DNA from 3 places in the Rhizobium sp. NZLR8 genome. Region 1 is predicted to be linked to each of the others. Evidence: riboswitches for the same ligand, from Rfam matches in the RefSeq annotation. Region 1 holds a riboswitch; each other region holds the start of a gene.

The links. Region 1 has a riboswitch for cobalamin ahead of HJB89_RS12730 (ABC transporter substrate-binding protein). Riboswitches for the same ligand answer to the same signal wherever they lie in the genome.
Region 2: it holds a riboswitch for cobalamin, as region 1 does, so the genes downstream of both, cobU (bifunctional adenosylcobinamide kinase/adenosylcobinamide-phosphate guanylyltransferase) here and HJB89_RS12730 (ABC transporter substrate-binding protein) in region 1, are expected to answer to the same signal.
Region 3: it holds a riboswitch for cobalamin, as region 1 does, so the genes downstream of both, HJB89_RS15225 (CbtB domain-containing protein) here and HJB89_RS12730 (ABC transporter substrate-binding protein) in region 1, are expected to answer to the same signal.

Annotation. Positions count from the first base shown of each region.
Region 1 is NZ_JABDVY010000004.1:468,250-473,619, reverse strand. It holds gene HJB89_RS12735 (iron ABC transporter permease) at 1-462, opposite strand, end outside; gene HJB89_RS12730 (ABC transporter substrate-binding protein) at 468-1,484, opposite strand; cobalamin riboswitch at 1,658-1,914, opposite strand; gene blh (bifunctional sulfur transferase/dioxygenase Blh) at 2,171-3,451, opposite strand; gene HJB89_RS12720 (cupin domain-containing protein) at 3,987-4,460, opposite strand; gene HJB89_RS12715 (2'-5' RNA ligase family protein) at 4,661-5,191, shown strand.
Region 2 is NZ_JABDVY010000024.1:77,406-82,775, reverse strand. It holds partial or broken gene cobN (cobaltochelatase subunit CobN) at 1-1,031, opposite strand, end outside; gene cobW (cobalamin biosynthesis protein CobW) at 1,036-2,085, opposite strand; gene cobU (bifunctional adenosylcobinamide kinase/adenosylcobinamide-phosphate guanylyltransferase) at 2,090-2,614, opposite strand; cobalamin riboswitch at 2,746-3,142, opposite strand; gene HJB89_RS32115 (chloride channel protein) at 3,396-5,186, shown strand; gene HJB89_RS32110 (adenylate/guanylate cyclase domain-containing protein) at 5,213-5,370, opposite strand, start outside.
Region 3 is NZ_JABDVY010000006.1:30,194-35,563, reverse strand. It holds gene HJB89_RS15240 (inorganic phosphate transporter) at 1-1,027, shown strand, start outside; gene HJB89_RS15235 (bifunctional diguanylate cyclase/phosphodiesterase) at 1,095-2,666, opposite strand; gene HJB89_RS15230 (histidine phosphatase family protein) at 3,119-3,673, opposite strand; adenosylcobalamin (AdoCbl) riboswitch at 3,751-3,893, shown strand; gene HJB89_RS15225 (CbtB domain-containing protein) at 3,907-4,116, shown strand; gene HJB89_RS15220 (CbtA family protein) at 4,130-4,876, shown strand; gene HJB89_RS15215 (hypothetical protein) at 4,928-5,370, shown strand, end outside.

The sequences.
Region 1 (5,370 bases):
GGTTCCCCCCGCACCCGTCGCAAGGAAGCCGACCAGCAGAAACGCGATGACCGCGCCGATGAAGGCGCCGCTCGACAGGCCGAAAACACCGTAGCCGAAGCCGAGGATCATCACGCAGACCGCTCCCGTCGAGGCGCCGGCGGAGATGCCGAGCACGTAGGGTTCGGCCAGCGGATTGCGCAGCAGCGCCTGCAGCACGGCGCCACAGAGCGAGAGCGACGCGCCGGCGCTGGCCGCAACCAGCGCCCGGCTCAGCCGATAATCCCAGACGATGCCCTGGTGGATGCGGCTGAGCTCGAAATCCGTGCCGAACAGCCGGTTCGACACCGCCTCCGCCGTGGTCGCTAGCGGGATCGCGATCTCCCCGATCGAAACAGCGAGATTGATCATCAGCCCGAGAAGCAGAAAGGCAGAAATGGTGAGCGCGCCAAGCGCCCACCATCCGTGTTGTCTGCCCGACATTGCCTTCACTGCGAGAGACCGAAGGACTTGATGCCGTTCGCCAAGGTCTCGATGCCGTCGATCGTACGGATCGTCGGGTTCATCGATTGCGCGTCCATCATCACGAAGTGCTCGTTCTTGACCGCGTCAAGCTCCTTGGTCACCGGGTCGTTCTCGAGAAAATCGATCTTGACCTTCGGATCGTCGGCGGCGTAGCGGCGCCGGTCCATGGTCGCCAACACGATAACCGCCGGGTTCGCCTGAGAAATGGTTTCCCAGCCGACCAGCGGCCATTCCTCTTCGGTTGTCACGACATTCCTGGCGCCGATCGCCTTCAGGATATAGGCAGGCGCGCTGTTCTTGCCAGCGATGAAAGCATCGCCATTGACTTGCTTGCTGGAGAACCAGAAGACGATGGGCAGGTTCTTGCCCGATGCGCCTGATATCGACGCGACGGCATCCGCCTCGCGCTTCTTCAACTTGGAAATCAGCCCATCGCCGCGCTCCTTCACGTCGAAGATCTCCGAGAGCTCGGCGATCTCACGGTAGACCAGCTCCATCGTGAACAGCTCCTTGCGCACACCGTCGCCGCCATCGGCGTTGACCTTGGCGACGCAATCGGCCGGCGCGAGATAGGTATTGATCCCGAGATCCTGGAACTGCTCCCGCTTGCCGACGGAGCCCTGCGCGCCGACATGCCATGCGAACTCGGCCGCCACCAGATCCGGCTCCTGCCCAACGACGGATTCGAAGCTCGGATCATTGTCGGCGAGACGCTTTATCTTGCTGTTAGCCTCGGCATATTGCGGCAGGACGGGACCGACCCAGACGGCCGTACCAGCAATCTTCTCGGCAAGGTCGAGCGAGAAAAGAATTTCAGTCATGCCCTGGCCAATCGAAACGATCTTCGACGGCGCCTTCTGGAACGTCACCTGCTCACCGCAATTGGTGATGGTCAAAGGATATTGGGTGGCGGCAAGGCTCGGTGCCGCAAGGCCGATCAGCCCGAAGGCAAATGTCATGGTGGCGAGAATCTGGCGCATGAAAAACCTCGATTGAAGGGAAAAAGCATGGTTATGCCGCACGCGCGGCCGAAGGCACGGTGATACGTGCGCTAACCGCAGGAGGCCCAATCGAGACGGATGCATGCCGAAATTCGGCGAAGGTTCAGAAGGTCAATCATGTCTGTTCCTTGTCCGGGCATCCCCGCCCGGTTGATTGGATCGTGATTGACGGCAGGTCTCCTGGCTTGCGGATATCCGTCGGTTCATCCGCCTTCCCGCGATATCTCGCAGTGGCAGGGCTATAAGCCCTTCAGAGATGGCCAGTCGCTGGCCACACCTGAGATGATCGACAATCCGCATACAGTTGCGGGGGCAGCCACGGTCTCGGTTCCTACTGGGTCGTCCTTACCGTGTTCCCTATTAATCCCCTTGGAGTCATCTTCAGGGAACCGTCGCCCCCAGTTACGTCGCCTGCCCGCAAGACGTCAATGCCTATTGCGGAGGATTGGGTTCGTGCGGGTGAAAAATAGAGACGGAACGTAGGGGCCTTGTTGGCCGGTGTAATATCTGCATCCTCGCCTCCTCAGTATGAGGCTCTCTTGAGCGTTGGCGCCGCTTTCTCCCGTTCCCGCTGTCGTGAGCGCGGCATCCGCCAACGTCCCTGATGCTGATGTGCGCAGCCCGAGAGGGCGAAACCTCGGAGCACGCCGCAACGCTACTTCTTGCTACAACGCATCCAGCGGTATCTTCAGATACCGCCGCCCATTTCCCTCCGGCTCCGGCAATCTGCCTCCCCGAATATTCACCTGTAGCGCGTGCAACATCAGTTTCGGCTTCGGCAGCGTGCGGTCGCGCGCCTGGCGCAGCGCCACAAAGCCGGCCTCGTCGATGCCTGATATATGCGGGTTACCGTTTTTCTGGGCGGCCACCCTGCTTTCCCAGCGCGCGTGGCGTCCGCCGGGCTGATAGTCGTGGCCGGAAAAGAGCCGGGTCTCATCGGGCAGCGACAGGATGACCTGGATCGAGTGCCAGAGGGCGCTGGCGCTGCCGCCGGGGAAATCCGTGCGCGCCGTGCCGGAATCCGGCGTAAATACGGTGTCGTGCACGAAGGCGGCGTCGCCGATCAGATAGGTCACCGAAGCAAGCGTATGGCCGGGCGAAAACATCACACGGGCTTCAAGCCCACCGATCTCGAAGGTGTCGCCATCGGCAAACAGCCGGTCCCACTGCGAGCCGTCGGTTTCGAGTGCCGGCAAGTTGTAGATCTCCTTCCAGAGCACCTGGACGTCGGTGACATGGGCGCCGATCGCCGTCGGCGCGCCGGTCTTTCTCTTGAGGTAATGCGCGGCGGAGAAATGATCGGCATGCGGATGCGTGTCGAGGATCCACGCGACCGTCAGCCCCTCGCTGTCAATATGAGCGAGGATGGCGTCGGCATTCGCCGTTCCCGTCGCGCCCGACATCTCGTCGAAATCGAGCACCGGGTCGATGATGGCACAGCGTTTTGTCACCGGATCTGAAACGACATATTGCACGCTGCAGCTGCGGGGCTCGAAGAAGGCCTTCACACCGGCCGCCTGCCCAGCCCGCTTTTCCAGCCAGCGGCGTGCGCCGGCAAGATCGAAGCCGAGTCTTTGGCCGAAGACCTCGACCTCTCCGGGCTGCATCCGCCCGTCGAGCACCTCTCCCAGCACATAGAGCGTCAGCGCCCGTGTGCCGCTCTTGCAATGAGCGACGACCGGCCCCTTCGCCTGCGTCATCGCCATCTGGAAAGCGCGGATATCGGCCTCGGTGATCTCGGCCCCTTTCACCGGCACGAAGCTGTAGGCGAGCCCCGCGGCAGCAGCAGCAGCCTTTTCCGCGGCATTGCCGGGCTGCCCCGGCTCCTCGCCATCCGGCCGGGCATTGATGACGCCGGCAAAGCCGTTTGCCGCAAAAGCGGCAAAGCCCGCGGCATCGGGCTGTCCCGTCACCGATATCAGCTCATTGACCCTCACGGATGTCATCGAAGCCCCCATGCTACGTGCATCATGCAGTATCGCATGTATATCGATACAATCTCACAAGTATATTGCCGAGCGCAAGAATAGCCGCCTGGCGTTCCCCGCGCCTGCGGCCAGTCCGCAAACCTGAATGATGCCGGCTACGCCATCGAAGCCGCCTTCAACCGCGCCTTCTCCCGCGCCTTCGCCATCCCGCCGGTCGCCTGGCGGGCGATGGCGCGGGAATAGAGCGAGAGTGGGCGTCAGACATCGAGTCGATGGCATTCACCTGGTCGGCAAAGCTTCCGCATCCTGCCCTTTGCCGCCAGCCCCGGCGCCCCCCAAGAGAGCCTCATCCTGAGGTGCCCCGAAGGAGCCTCGAAGGACGAGGCGGGCGCTCGGCGTGGCGGCAATATTGATGCGGAGCAGTGCCGCCGCGTGTCCTTCGAGGCTCCGCCCTGCGGGCTCCGCACCTCAAGGATGAGCAGCGTTGGAGGACGCCGCCCCCATAAGCTCCGTTGTCAATCTTACGCAAGGCCGCGATGGTCGATCAGCGCCATCATGGGCTCTTCAATCCGAGCGCCAGCGTCATGTCGTTGATGATCCCCAATCGCGCTTCGATCACCGCGATTTTCGCGGGCGTATCAGCACCGAAGGCGTCGATATCGATGAACAATTGCTCACATCCGCCCGGCGTCACCATGCCGAACATCTGACCGGGTTCGTCGCTTATGTTTCGCCAGCTGTGCTGTACATGCGGCGGCAGAACGACGACGCTTCCCGCAGGCGCATCGAACTCCTCGTCGCCGCATTGAAATTGGTAGAGCCCATGGATGACTCGAAAGACTTCCGTCTCCCGCGTATGCGTGTGCGGGGCCGGACCATGACCCGGCGGGGTGAAGGTTTCCCACATCCCGAACGCGCCGCCGGTCTCCTTGGCCGTGGCATGGATGACGATCCTCGCGCCGAAGGGCGTTCTCGCCAACCGCTCCTTACCGGGCAAAGAAACCACGGCGCTCCTGAAACTCGACATTTCTACCTCCCTCGGCAAGCTTTTGCCAACGGCCGCGTCGTCACCCCTGCTGCGCCTCGTTCAAGCATCCCATGATAGTCGAATCCCCGCGGCGGAAAAACAGACAAAGCCGCCCGATATCCTGCAATGCCGGCGGCTGCTCGACATCGGCAACGATGTAAAGCTATGGTTCAGCCGGGACAGACTGATAACGCTCGCGCATGTCTTACGGGGTCAGCCTCAAATGTCTGAACGAGACCGCGTCGCCGGTTTTCAAACTCTGGGAGGAAGCCGCTGTATTCGAAGAGATCGCTTCGATGCGGGCTTTGAACTATCCTCGCCACCTCACCCTCGCCGTCTATCAAGAGCTTGCTTCCGATCGGTTGGCCGAGGCGTTCGAGCGTGTTTTCCGCACGCGTTCGACCGTGACCGTGAACTTTTCGGGTGCCAGTTATTTCGAGAACGAGTTCATCGTCTTATGGGCGCGTCCGATTGCGGACGACGCGCTTTTCCAGTTGCACGCGGCACTGCACCAAGAGATCGATCCCGCATGCTGTCACGAGCACTATAGGCCCGGCAACTGGGTACCTCACTGCACCGTCGCCGCAAAAGTGCCGAAGGCAAAATCAGAGATCGCGATCAACTGGGCGAACGAAAACCGGATGCAGTTCGCGGTGAATTTCGATGCCGCAGACTGTGTCCGATTTCCGCCTGTGGAGCTAATGAGCGAGATCGCATTGACGCAGCGATGACGGCCGGCGGCGCAAGGCGACCTGCTTGATACGACAGCTTTCAGTGGTCGATGCAGAGGATGAATGCCGGGCGGAGTCTGGCCGTTGGCACACCGCAGGACCTTCCGGTGACACAAGCCGCGCCCTCTCTCCACCCTCATCCTGAGGAGCCCCGTAGGGGCCTCGAAGGACGAGGGTGG
Region 2 (5,370 bases), on a different contig from region 1:
TCGACTTCAGGAAGCGCCACGTTCATGCCGAGATCTCGTGCCGACAAGCCTTGCGCGGAAGCGGCCCAAGCCTCCCGCGACGAGGCCGACAGGATCGCCTGCAGCACCACCGCCCCATTCGCTTCCAGCACCGTCGGCTGCCGGTCAGCACCTGGTGCCGAGACGGCAAAGCCGGTCGTGTTGATGACGACATCGGGTTTCAGTGCCGCAAACACGCTTTCGAGAATACCTGTCGAGACGGGGTCCTTGAGGCTATAGGCAAAAACCGGCAGTGGCCGCAGGCCGAGCGCCGCCAGCGCTTCGACCAGTGCCTCGATCGGGGCGGTCTCGCCGCTCTGGACGAGGGCGCGGTAGAAGCTGATGGCGACGATTGGCCCAAACGCCACCTCCTCCGTCGAATGTGGGATACCCCCCTGCTCGACGGACGAAGGCGGCGCGACATGCGAACCGGCAACCTGCCGCCACTCCTGCACCCCGATCAGCCCCCGCCCCGGCCACCAGATGCCCGCCTTCATCAAAGGCACTGCCGGCGCCGGCTTCTCGGCACCTGACAACATCGCCGAGGCATAATCGAGAAAGCCGCGCGCATTGGCGTCGCCGCCTTCGATCAGATAGGCCCAGAGCGCATTCATATCGTCGAGATCAACGTTGGAAAAAGGAACGAGCCCCGCATCCGGCCGGGCATCGCCCGGCAAGACCGCAATCAGCGCACCGGCGCGGGACGCTGCCGCGTGCAGCGCCTCCAGCGTATAGTGGAAATAGCTGGCACCGCCGAGCGCACGCACGATGATGAGCCTGGCATGCCGCGCCGTGCGTTCGACATAGGTATCGACCGACATCGGATGCTTGAGGCTCATCAGGCTGGCAAGTCTCAGCGAAGGCGCCGCCCCATGCTCGCGATGGGCGGCTGCGATGGCGGCAAGCTCGCTGTCGGCGGCCGACAGGAACACGATATCGCCCGGCGTCTGCCCGAGGTCGATCGCCTCCTCGCAGTCGCTGATCGTTCCCTGTTGGGCCAGAAGCAGATGCATGGGATTACGCCAGCGCCTCGATCGCCGCCCTAACAGCGTCCTGGTCCATCTCGTGCAGACCGATGACCACGAGGCGCGTGGCGCGCGTTTCGCTCGGGGCCCAGGCACGGTCGAAATAATGGTCGATGCGGCTGCCGACGGCCTGGATCTGCAGGCGCATCGGCTTGCCGGCGACATCGACGAAACCCTTGAGACGCAGTACGTCATGGTCGGCGATAATCGTCTTCAGGCCAGCAATGAAGCCGGCGGGATCGGCGACCGGGCCGAGTTCGACGACGAAGCTGTCGAATTCGTCATGGTCGTGCGGCGCGCCGTCCTCATGCTCCAGCTCGTGATGCGATTTGCGGTTGGCGACATCGTCCTCCGTGCCGATGCCGAGGCCGAGCAGAATTCCGGCCGACACCTCGCCATTTTTCGCCTCGATCATCACCTGCTTGCGCACCGTGCGGGAGGCGACCTCGTCGCGAACCCTGATAAGGCCGGCAGCGTCGATCAGGTCGGTCTTGTTGAGTACGATCAGATCGGCGCAAGTCAGCTGATCCTCGAACAACTCCTCGATCGGGCTTTCGTGATCGAGCGATTCATCTGCGCCGCGCGCCGCCTCGACGGCATCGTGGTCGTCGGCGAAACGGCCGGCGGCGACAGCCGCGCTGTCGACCACGGTAATGACGCCATCGACCGTCACCTGGGTGCGAATGTCAGGCCAATTGAAGGCCGCGACCAGCGGCTGCGGCAGGGCAAGGCCCGAGGTTTCGATGACGATATGGTCGGGCCGCTGTTCACGCTCGAGCAACTTCGTCATCGTCGGGATGAAATCGTCGGCGACGGTGCAGCAGATGCAGCCATTGGTCAGCTCGATGATATCGTCCTCGGTGCAATTGTCAGCGCCGCAGCCCTTCAGCACCTCGCCATCGACGCCGAGATCGCCGAACTCGTTGATGATGAGCGCGATCTTTTTGCCGCCGGCATTGGTGAGCAGGTTGCGGATCATCGTCGTCTTGCCGGCGCCGAGAAAGCCGGTAATGACGGTTGCGGGAATTTTCTGCTGGTTCATGAACTTAACCCTTCATTTTCAACGGCAGGCCTGCCGCGATGAAATAGACTTCGGCGGCCTTGGCCGCAATTGATTGGTGCAGCCGGCCGGCATGATCGCGGAATTCCCGCGCCATGCGATTATCCGGCACGATGCCGAGGCCGACCTCATTGGAAACGAAAACGAGCTGCGCCTTCGCCTGCGGCAGAAAATCGGTGAGCGCGGCAAATTCCGCCGCCATATCGCGCTCATCCATCATCAGATTGGTGACCCAGAGTGTCAGGCAATCGATGAGCACGACGCCGCCCTCGCGGTCGATAGCGTCAAGCTTGCCGACGAGATCGAGCGGCTCTTCATGCGTCGTCCAGGACGGGCCGCGATCGGCTCTATGTTGGGCAATGCGCGCCTGCATTTCCTCATCCCAGGCGCGGCCGGTCGCGAGATAATGGCGGTCGAGGCCGATCGAAATGACAAGGGACTCGGCGAAGCGGGATTTCCCCGAACGGGCGCCGCCGAGGATGAAGACGGTGTTGGAGGGAGCGGTCGTCATGCGCAGACGCCCCTTTGGTGGGATGCCGCACCCCACCCACTCGATCGCGCCGCACAAGGCCGCGCCGAATTCAATCGTTCAGCCAAAACAACCTCCGTGCTGGCAGCGGGCCTCTTGCCCAGGGTTGGGCTTCTCGCCCGGCACGGGATGGCAGGTCTCCTGGCTCGCGGTTATCGGCCGCGATCGGGGCAGACCGGAAACCGGTCGCCCTGATCGTGCCAGCGGATCTGCCTCGCCTTCCCGGCTGCATCGATGAAAAGGTGGACGATTCGTAGACTTAAGAGGCGTCCGACCCCGGTTGATCATCATGCATGTCCAGTGGCTTTTCCGGCATGTCGCCCGTCCCGCCCGCTTGCATTATTGCAAGCCGCCGGCCGGAAGGGCTCGATGCCGGATGGAAGACCCTGACCGCTCTACAGTCGCGGGGTCGGCTGTGATGAAGGCGCCCGGCTTGGGTCCGCCCCGTCACATTCCCTTTTCATCCGGAAGGCGTAACACCGATCCGGAACCATCCGTTATATCCGAGGATGGTCAGGTGACCATCCGTTGAGGGATGGTTAGGCAAGCTCAGGGGTGAAGTCAACCGCCCTCGACGGCCGGCAGTGGCTAGACAGGCGAGGCAACGCCAGCAACACGACTTACCCTACCTAAAACATCGTCATTTATCAGATACTTACGTCACAAATATTTATCCAGGGCGCCGGCTTTTCGCCACAATTGCACTGCAAGCGGACTGCGCCATCGCCCTTGACCGGGCCTCTTCCTGCCTAGTTGTCTTGCCATGCTTATGAAATTGGATCGGCGCCGGTTCCGAGCGCTGCGTGTTTTCTTCGACCCGGGGCGGCTGCGGGCGCTGACCCGCCGCAGTGAGGTCGGCCTGTCGCTGGCGGGTGCCGTCGTCGGCATCACCTCGGGTCTCGCCGTCACCGGCATGAGCTACGTCTCCAATCAACTGCATCAGATGGTCTTCGGCATCGACGACAGCGAGCGGCTGAGCTCGTCGGTGATCGACGACAAGCTGCTGCTTCTCACTGCCCCCGTCATCGGTGGCGTCCTGCTCGGCCTGTTGCTGTTCGTACTGGCGAAACGGCGCAAGAAACCGATGGTTGACCCGATCGAGGCCAATGCGCTGCATGGCGGCCGCCTGTCCTTGACCGACAGCATCATCGTTGCCGTGCAGAACCTGATTTCCAACGGGTTCGGCGCCTCCGTCGGCCTCGAGGCCGGCTATACCCAGCTTGCCGCCGGCCTCGCCTCGAAATTCGGCCTGAAGCTGCAGCTTCGCCGCTCCGATCTGCGCACCCTCGTCGGCTGCGGCGCGGCGGGCGCTATCGCCGCTGCCTTCAACGCGCCGCTGACCGGCGCCTTCTACGCCTTCGAGCTGATCATCGGCACCTATACGATCGTCTCGCTGACCCCTGTGGTCGTCTCGGCCCTGGTTTCCACCCTCATCGCAAGGCTGCTCACCCACGGCGATTTCACCATCGACATCGGCAGCTTCGGCGCAGTCGTGCCGGCCGATTATATCCCGGCTATGCTGCTCGGTGGCTTCTGCGCTGGCGTCGGCATCCTGATCATGCAGGGCGTCTCCTTCGTCGAGGAGCTGGCGCGCAAGAGCTCGATCGCCCCGCCCTTCCGCCCGGCGCTCGGCGGCATCGTCGTCGGACTTCTGGCGATGATTTCGCCACAGGTGCTCTCGGCCGGCCACGGCGCGCTGCATCTCAATCTCTCCCGCGAGGTGGCGATCCCGGCGCTGATCGGCCTCTTCCTGTTGAAATCCCTGGCCTCGGCGATCTCGATCGGCTCCGGCTTCAGGGGCGGCCTGTTCTTCGCCTCACTGTTCATGGGCGCCCTGCTCGGCAAGCTCTTTGCCTATTGCGGCCCCTATTTCGCCGATGCGACGCTGACGCCCGTCATCTATGCCGTCGTCGGCATGAGCTCGCTCGCCGTCGCCGTCATCGGCGGGCCGCTGACGATGACGTTCCTGGCGCTCGAAATCACCGGCGATTTTCCGATCACCGCCCTGGTGCTCGCCGCCGTCATCACCTCCTCACTCGTCGTCCGCTCAACCTTCGGCTATTCCTTCGCCACCTGGCGCTTCCACCTGCGCGGCGAAAGCATCCGCAGCGCCCACGACGTCGGCTGGATCCGTAACCTGACAGTGGACAAGCTGATGCGCGCCGACGTCAAGACGGCAAGGGCGGGTATTTCGCTGGAGGAATTCAAGCAGGCCTTCCCGATCGGCTCGACCCAGCGCGTCATCCTCGTCGAGGAGAGCGACAAATATGCAGGCCTCGTGCTGGTGCCGGAGATCTACGCCAACCCGACCGACGTGCAGGACGAGGGCAAGACGCTTGCCGATTTCATCCACTACCGCAACGATTTCCTACAGCCACAGATGAATGCCAGGCAGGCGGCGGCGATCTTCGACAAGAGCGAAAGCGAAGCACTCGCCGTCGTCAACAACCTGATCGAACGCAAGGTGATCGGCCAGCTCAGCGAAAGCTATACGCTGCGCCGCTACAGTGAAGAACTTGACCGTCGCCGTCGTGAGGTCTCAGGCGAGATCTGAACTTGGTCGCGCCTTTGATCGGCGCTTCATGACACAGAGTTGGCGAGCTTGAAGACGTCGGCCCGCTTTGAAACTCCACGCAATTCGAACGACCCGAGATACTCGCAAGCCACCGTACAGTTGGCCGCGAAACTCTCCGACAGCAGAAGGTGCTGCTCAAGCGTACCGCAGAGTTTCTCCAGCC
Region 3 (5,370 bases), on a different contig from region 1:
CGTCGACTGGTCGCAGGCGACCAATATCGGCCTGTCGCTGCTGATCTCGCCGCTGATCGGCTTCGGTCTCTCCGCGGTGCTTCTGCTGGTCATGAAGCTTCTGGTGCGCAACAAGGCGCTCTATGCCGAACCGAAGGGCAACCAGCCGCCGCCGCTCTGGATCCGTGCGATCCTGATCTTCACCTGCACCGGCGTCAGCTTCGCCCACGGTTCCAATGACGGCCAGAAGGGCATGGGCCTCATCATGCTCATCCTGATCGGCCTCGTGCCGACAGCTTTCGCACTAAACCGCACGCCCGATGTCAACTATCTTGAAGCCTACAAGTCGGCATCGGTCCAGGTGGAAGCCGCGCTCGGCAAATATGTGAAGCCAGGCGTGACCGTCACCGACTACAAGGCCGAAGTCAGCAACGCCGTCAAGAACAAGACCTGGACGGATGCGACGACGCCGGCCCTGCAGCAATATATTCATCAGACGAGCGCCGAAGTCGCTGGCTTCCCGACGCTCGAAGCGGTGCCGACCAATCTCGTCGGCAACGTCCGCAATGACATCTACTTGATTGGCGAGGCGCTGAAGCTGATTGACAAGCAGAAGCTGTTGCCGATGGATGCCGGCGATCTCCTCGCGGTGACGAACTATCACAAGGCGGTCGACAACGCGACGAAGTTCATCCCGCTCTGGGTAAAGGTGGCGGTCGCGATCGCGCTTGGCCTCGGCACGATGGTGGGCTGGAAGCGTATCGTCGTCACCGTCGGCGAGAAGATCGGCAAGACGCATCTGACCTACGGGCAGGGAGCGGCAGCCGAAGTCGTCGCGATGATCACCATCGCCTCGGCCGATCAACTCGGCCTGCCGGTCTCGACCACGCATGTGCTGTCGTCGGGCGTCGCCGGCACCATGGCGGCGAACGGTTCCGGCCTGCAATGGTCGACCGTGCGCAACATGCTGATGGCCTGGGTGCTGACGCTGCCGGCCTCGATCGCAATCGCCTTCGTGCTCTTCGTAATCCTGCGTCAGGTCTTTTAGAGCAAATTCCAGGAAAAGTGCGAAGCAGTTTTCCGTCCGGAATTGCGTCAAAAAGGTAGGCATAACGTCAGGCCGTTGAGGCTAGACTGGCATTACGATCGCTGATGAAGATGCCCGCCTCGGCGGCGGGCATCGCCTTACCGAAAAGATAGCCTTGGCCGATGTCGCAGCCGAGCTGCAGCAGGAAGGCGAGCTGGCCGTGCTCCTCGACGCCCTCAGCGGTCGTCTTGATGTTGAGGCTCCTGCCGAGTCCGAGCATGGCGCGGACGATTTTTTCCTGACGTTCGTCGTCGCGATAGGTGGCGATGAAGCTTTTGTCGATCTTGATCTTGTCGAAACGATAGCGGGCGAGCTGGGCCAGGCTCGAATAGCCCGTGCCGAAATCGTCGAGTGCGATCTGGATGCCGGCGGCGTGCAGTTCGTCGAGAATCACGGCGGCGATGGCCGGATCCTGGATCAGCGCGTTCTCGGTGATCTCGACTTCCAGGCGCTGCGGCGGCAGCCGGCTTGCCGAAAGCACCTTGAGAATGCGCGAGGTCAACAGCCTGTCTTCCATCTGGACCGGCGAGACGTTGAAAGACAATGTCACATGCTCGGGCCAGGTGAGTGCATCGCTGCAGGCCTGAGCAAGGAGATCCTCGAACAGCGCAGTGATCATGCCGGTTTCCTCGGCGATATCGATGAAGACCGGAGGCGGAATGTTGACGCCATCGTCGCCGATCCAACGCGCCAACGCCTCGAAGCCGCAGAGCTGACCGGTCTTCAGGTCGATCAGCGGCTGATAGAAGGGTTTGATCGCCTTATTGGCGATTGCCGCGCGCAGCCGGGTTTCCAGTGCAGCGCGTTCCGTTACCTTGTCCTGCATTGCAGGTTCGAAAACGAAATAGTGGTTGGGTCCTCGAGATTTCGCCTCGTACATGGCGAGGTCGGCACGATGAGCGGCATCTTCCAGCGGTTCGGCTCGCTCGGCCCAACGGTCATAGCCGACGCTGGCGCCGACTTCGACGGCAAAACCATCGATATGGATCGGCCGGGTGACGGCTTGGATCAGCAGCCTGGCAAAACGCTCCTCGCGCTGCGCCGTCAGAGCAAAGGCGACAATGATGAATTCGTCGCCGCCGAAGCGATAGACGCAATCGGCGTTGCCGAGCGCGCAGATCCGTCTGGCAACCTCGATCAACAGAACGTCGCCGCCCTTGTGACCGACGAGATCGTTGACCTTCTTGAAGCCGTCGAGATCGACGGAGAAGATGGTGACGTTGCGGCTCCACTCTTCGACCTCGTACTCGTCGTCCTTGACTGGCCGTGAGAGAATCTTGCGCTCGAAGGCGTAGCGGTTCGGCAGTTTGGTCAGATGGTCGTGGGTGGCGGTCCAATCGGCCTTCGCCTGAGCGGCGGCGCGCAGTTCGGTTTCCTTGCGCAGGTCGGCGATGCGCAGCACCGAATAGATGAAGCTCATGGCGCCGGCGATACCGAGCGCCAGAACGAGCTTGTCGGCGCCGTATTCGCCGAAACCGGTCATGAAGAAGACAAGGCTGTCGTCAAGCTGCAACAGCGCGCCGAGGAGCCAGAGGGTTATCCCAAGCCCGACAATCGACACGCATTGCCTTCCGGCCTTGCTTTGGAAAAACACCGGCATATGGTCTTCTCCGACTCCACCCGCGCCGAAGTAATCATGAAAGTCTGAAATGTTCGTTGAAACCAGAAGGCGAATTATCAGAGGGGCAGCCTATGGCTGTGCCGTGGAGGGACTGAGGGCGCTTTCGCGGAACCGGGTAAAACGCTGAGCGCGATCGTCGTCGTGGTTGCAGACCGGCAGGCGGGGGAAAGAACGAAGGCGAGCGTGCCGTGGCACCGCTCGCCCTTTTCGTGCTTCAGGCGGTAACGATCAGCAGCGGTACGCTGACGATGAGACCGACCAGAACCGCAATTGTGGCGACACGCACCAAACGCAGGCGCCGCGTGCGCTCCCCACTCCAGTCATATGTCATGTCTTCCATCTCCTTGGGACAAGGAAGTAGTCCCGGTAGAACCGGGTTCAATAGAGATGACGCGATTTGCTTGTGTAAGGCTGGATAAAATGAGGGATCGCTAATGCTGGAATCGCAGAGACCAGCGCCGTCCATTGCTGGTCATGCGAACAATGCCAAGCGGCTCGACGTCGACGAGCCAGAAGGAGGAGAGCGGCGCCTGAAGTACGTACGCGATCGCCGCTCGGATGACGGCCGCGTGGCTGACGGCGATCACATGGCCGCCGAGAGCGGATTCATTGTCCATCCAACCGCCGACACGTGTTCTGAGATCAACAAGGCTCTCGCCCCCGTGCGGAGCCGCTTCAGGATCGCACATCCAGGCCATGAGGTTCTCCGGCTCTTCTGCCTCGATCGCTGCGATCGACCTGCCGGCCCAGCGCCTGTGATCGCAGTCGCGAAGCGCCTGATCTATCCGGGCGTCGAGGCCGAGGGCTTCGGCCGTCTGGCGGGCGCGCAAAGCCGGGCTGGTGACAATACGATCGGCGCGGGGCAGGGCGGTCATCCTGGCCGCTTCTTCCGCGGCCTTGTTGTCCAGCGGTTCATCGAGCGGGAACAGGGCCTTGCGGCTCGCTGCCGTCGCGCCGTGGCAGATCCAGATAAGTCGCGTATTCACGGTCGTTGCGATCTCCGGATAGCGGTGGGAACAGCCCTTCGCCGCTTCATGAAGTTTCGTTGACAGGCTCTTCGGCCTGCAGATATAACCGTGCTGTTGCGGGTTTGGAAGCCGGTGTAAATCCGGCACGGTCGCGCCGCTGTGACCAGCGTGTCGAAGGTTCTTCGCGCTGGAAGTCAGACCCTGCCGCATAAGCACTCTTTCGACTGAACGCGTCATTCCCGGAGGAATACATGTCTGACACCACTTTTGCGCCCGTCGCGGCACCGGCGCCAATCCCGGTAGGAGAAATCCTGCCTTGGGCGATCTTCGGCGGCCTGTTGATGCTGATCGCCATCTATTTCGTCGGCACCGAGGAAGGCGCGATGGCGCTGTTCAACGGCATGTATGTGCACGAATTCGTGCATGACGGCCGTCATCTCCTCGGCTTTCCCTGCCACTAAGGGGGATCCTGACATGGTCGGAAATCTTCTACTTCGCGGCATGCTCGCGGGGCTGATCGCTGGCATTCTGGTTTTTGCTTTCGCGCATATCTTCGGCGAGCCGCTGGTCGATGCGGCGATCGCCTTCGAGGAGGCGAGCGCCCAGGCGGCGGGCGAAGCTGCCGAACCTGAGATCGTCAGCCGTGCCACGCAGGCCGGTCTTGGCCTCTTCACCGGCGTCATGGCCTACAGCATTGCCGTCGGCGGGCTTTTCGCGCTCGCTTTCGCTTTCGTGCACGGCCGCATCAGCAGGCTTTCGGCACGCGGCACCTCGGCGGTCATCGCCCTTGCCGCCTTCGTGGCGATCGTCGTCGTTCCCGGTATCAAGTATCCGGCCAATCCGCCGGCGGTCGGCAATCCCGATACGATCGGCGTCAGGACCGAGCTGTTCTTCCTGATGATCGTCGTCTCGATCGCTGCTTTGATTGCCGCGGTGGCGCTGTCGCGGCGCCTTTCCGAGCGTTTCGGTCTGTGGAACGGGGCGATCATCGCCGGCATCACCTATCTCGTCTTCATGGGCCTGGTGCTCTATTTGCTGCCGTCGATCAACGAAGTGCCGGAGAAGTTCTCGGCGATGGTGCTCTGGCGTTTCCGCACGACCTCGCTCGGCATGCAGGTGATCCTCTGGGCAACGCTCGGTCTTGGCTTCGGAGCGCTGGCGGAAAAGCTGCTTGCCGTGAAGGGCGGGCAGCGGGCTCGACCGGCACCGGCATTTCACTGAACGCATCGAGGGGCGCCGCCTTGCCGGCGCCCTCAAGTTTTTCGAGCGAGTATGAAAAGCAGCAAAACCATATCGATTCTGTCGACGGCGTTTGCCGCCGCCGCTTGGTTTTGTGCGGTTGGCGAAAACGCGCTTGCCCATAGCCGCAGCGTCGGCGGCAGCGATACCGGCCTCGATATCCCGGAAATCTCGCATGGCGAGATGGCGGTGATTTCAGACTACCGCGGCGAAATTGTCGGGTTGGCGTCACGCGCGACTGATACAAACGAGCTGTTCCGGCGCGTTCTGAACTATGCCGAAATCCAATATTCCTATTGTCTCTGGGGGCGGATGCCGGGCAGCGTGAGCGACGAGGAGAGCCCGTTCAACGAATGTGCTCATGCTTATCTCGCGGCGGCCAAGGCGGTATTGCTTGAGATGCGTGAGATGCCGCGGGAGGCCGTTGCGGCTAATGAAATCATTTCCGCGGTCGATGCCGACATGGTGCGGCGCAG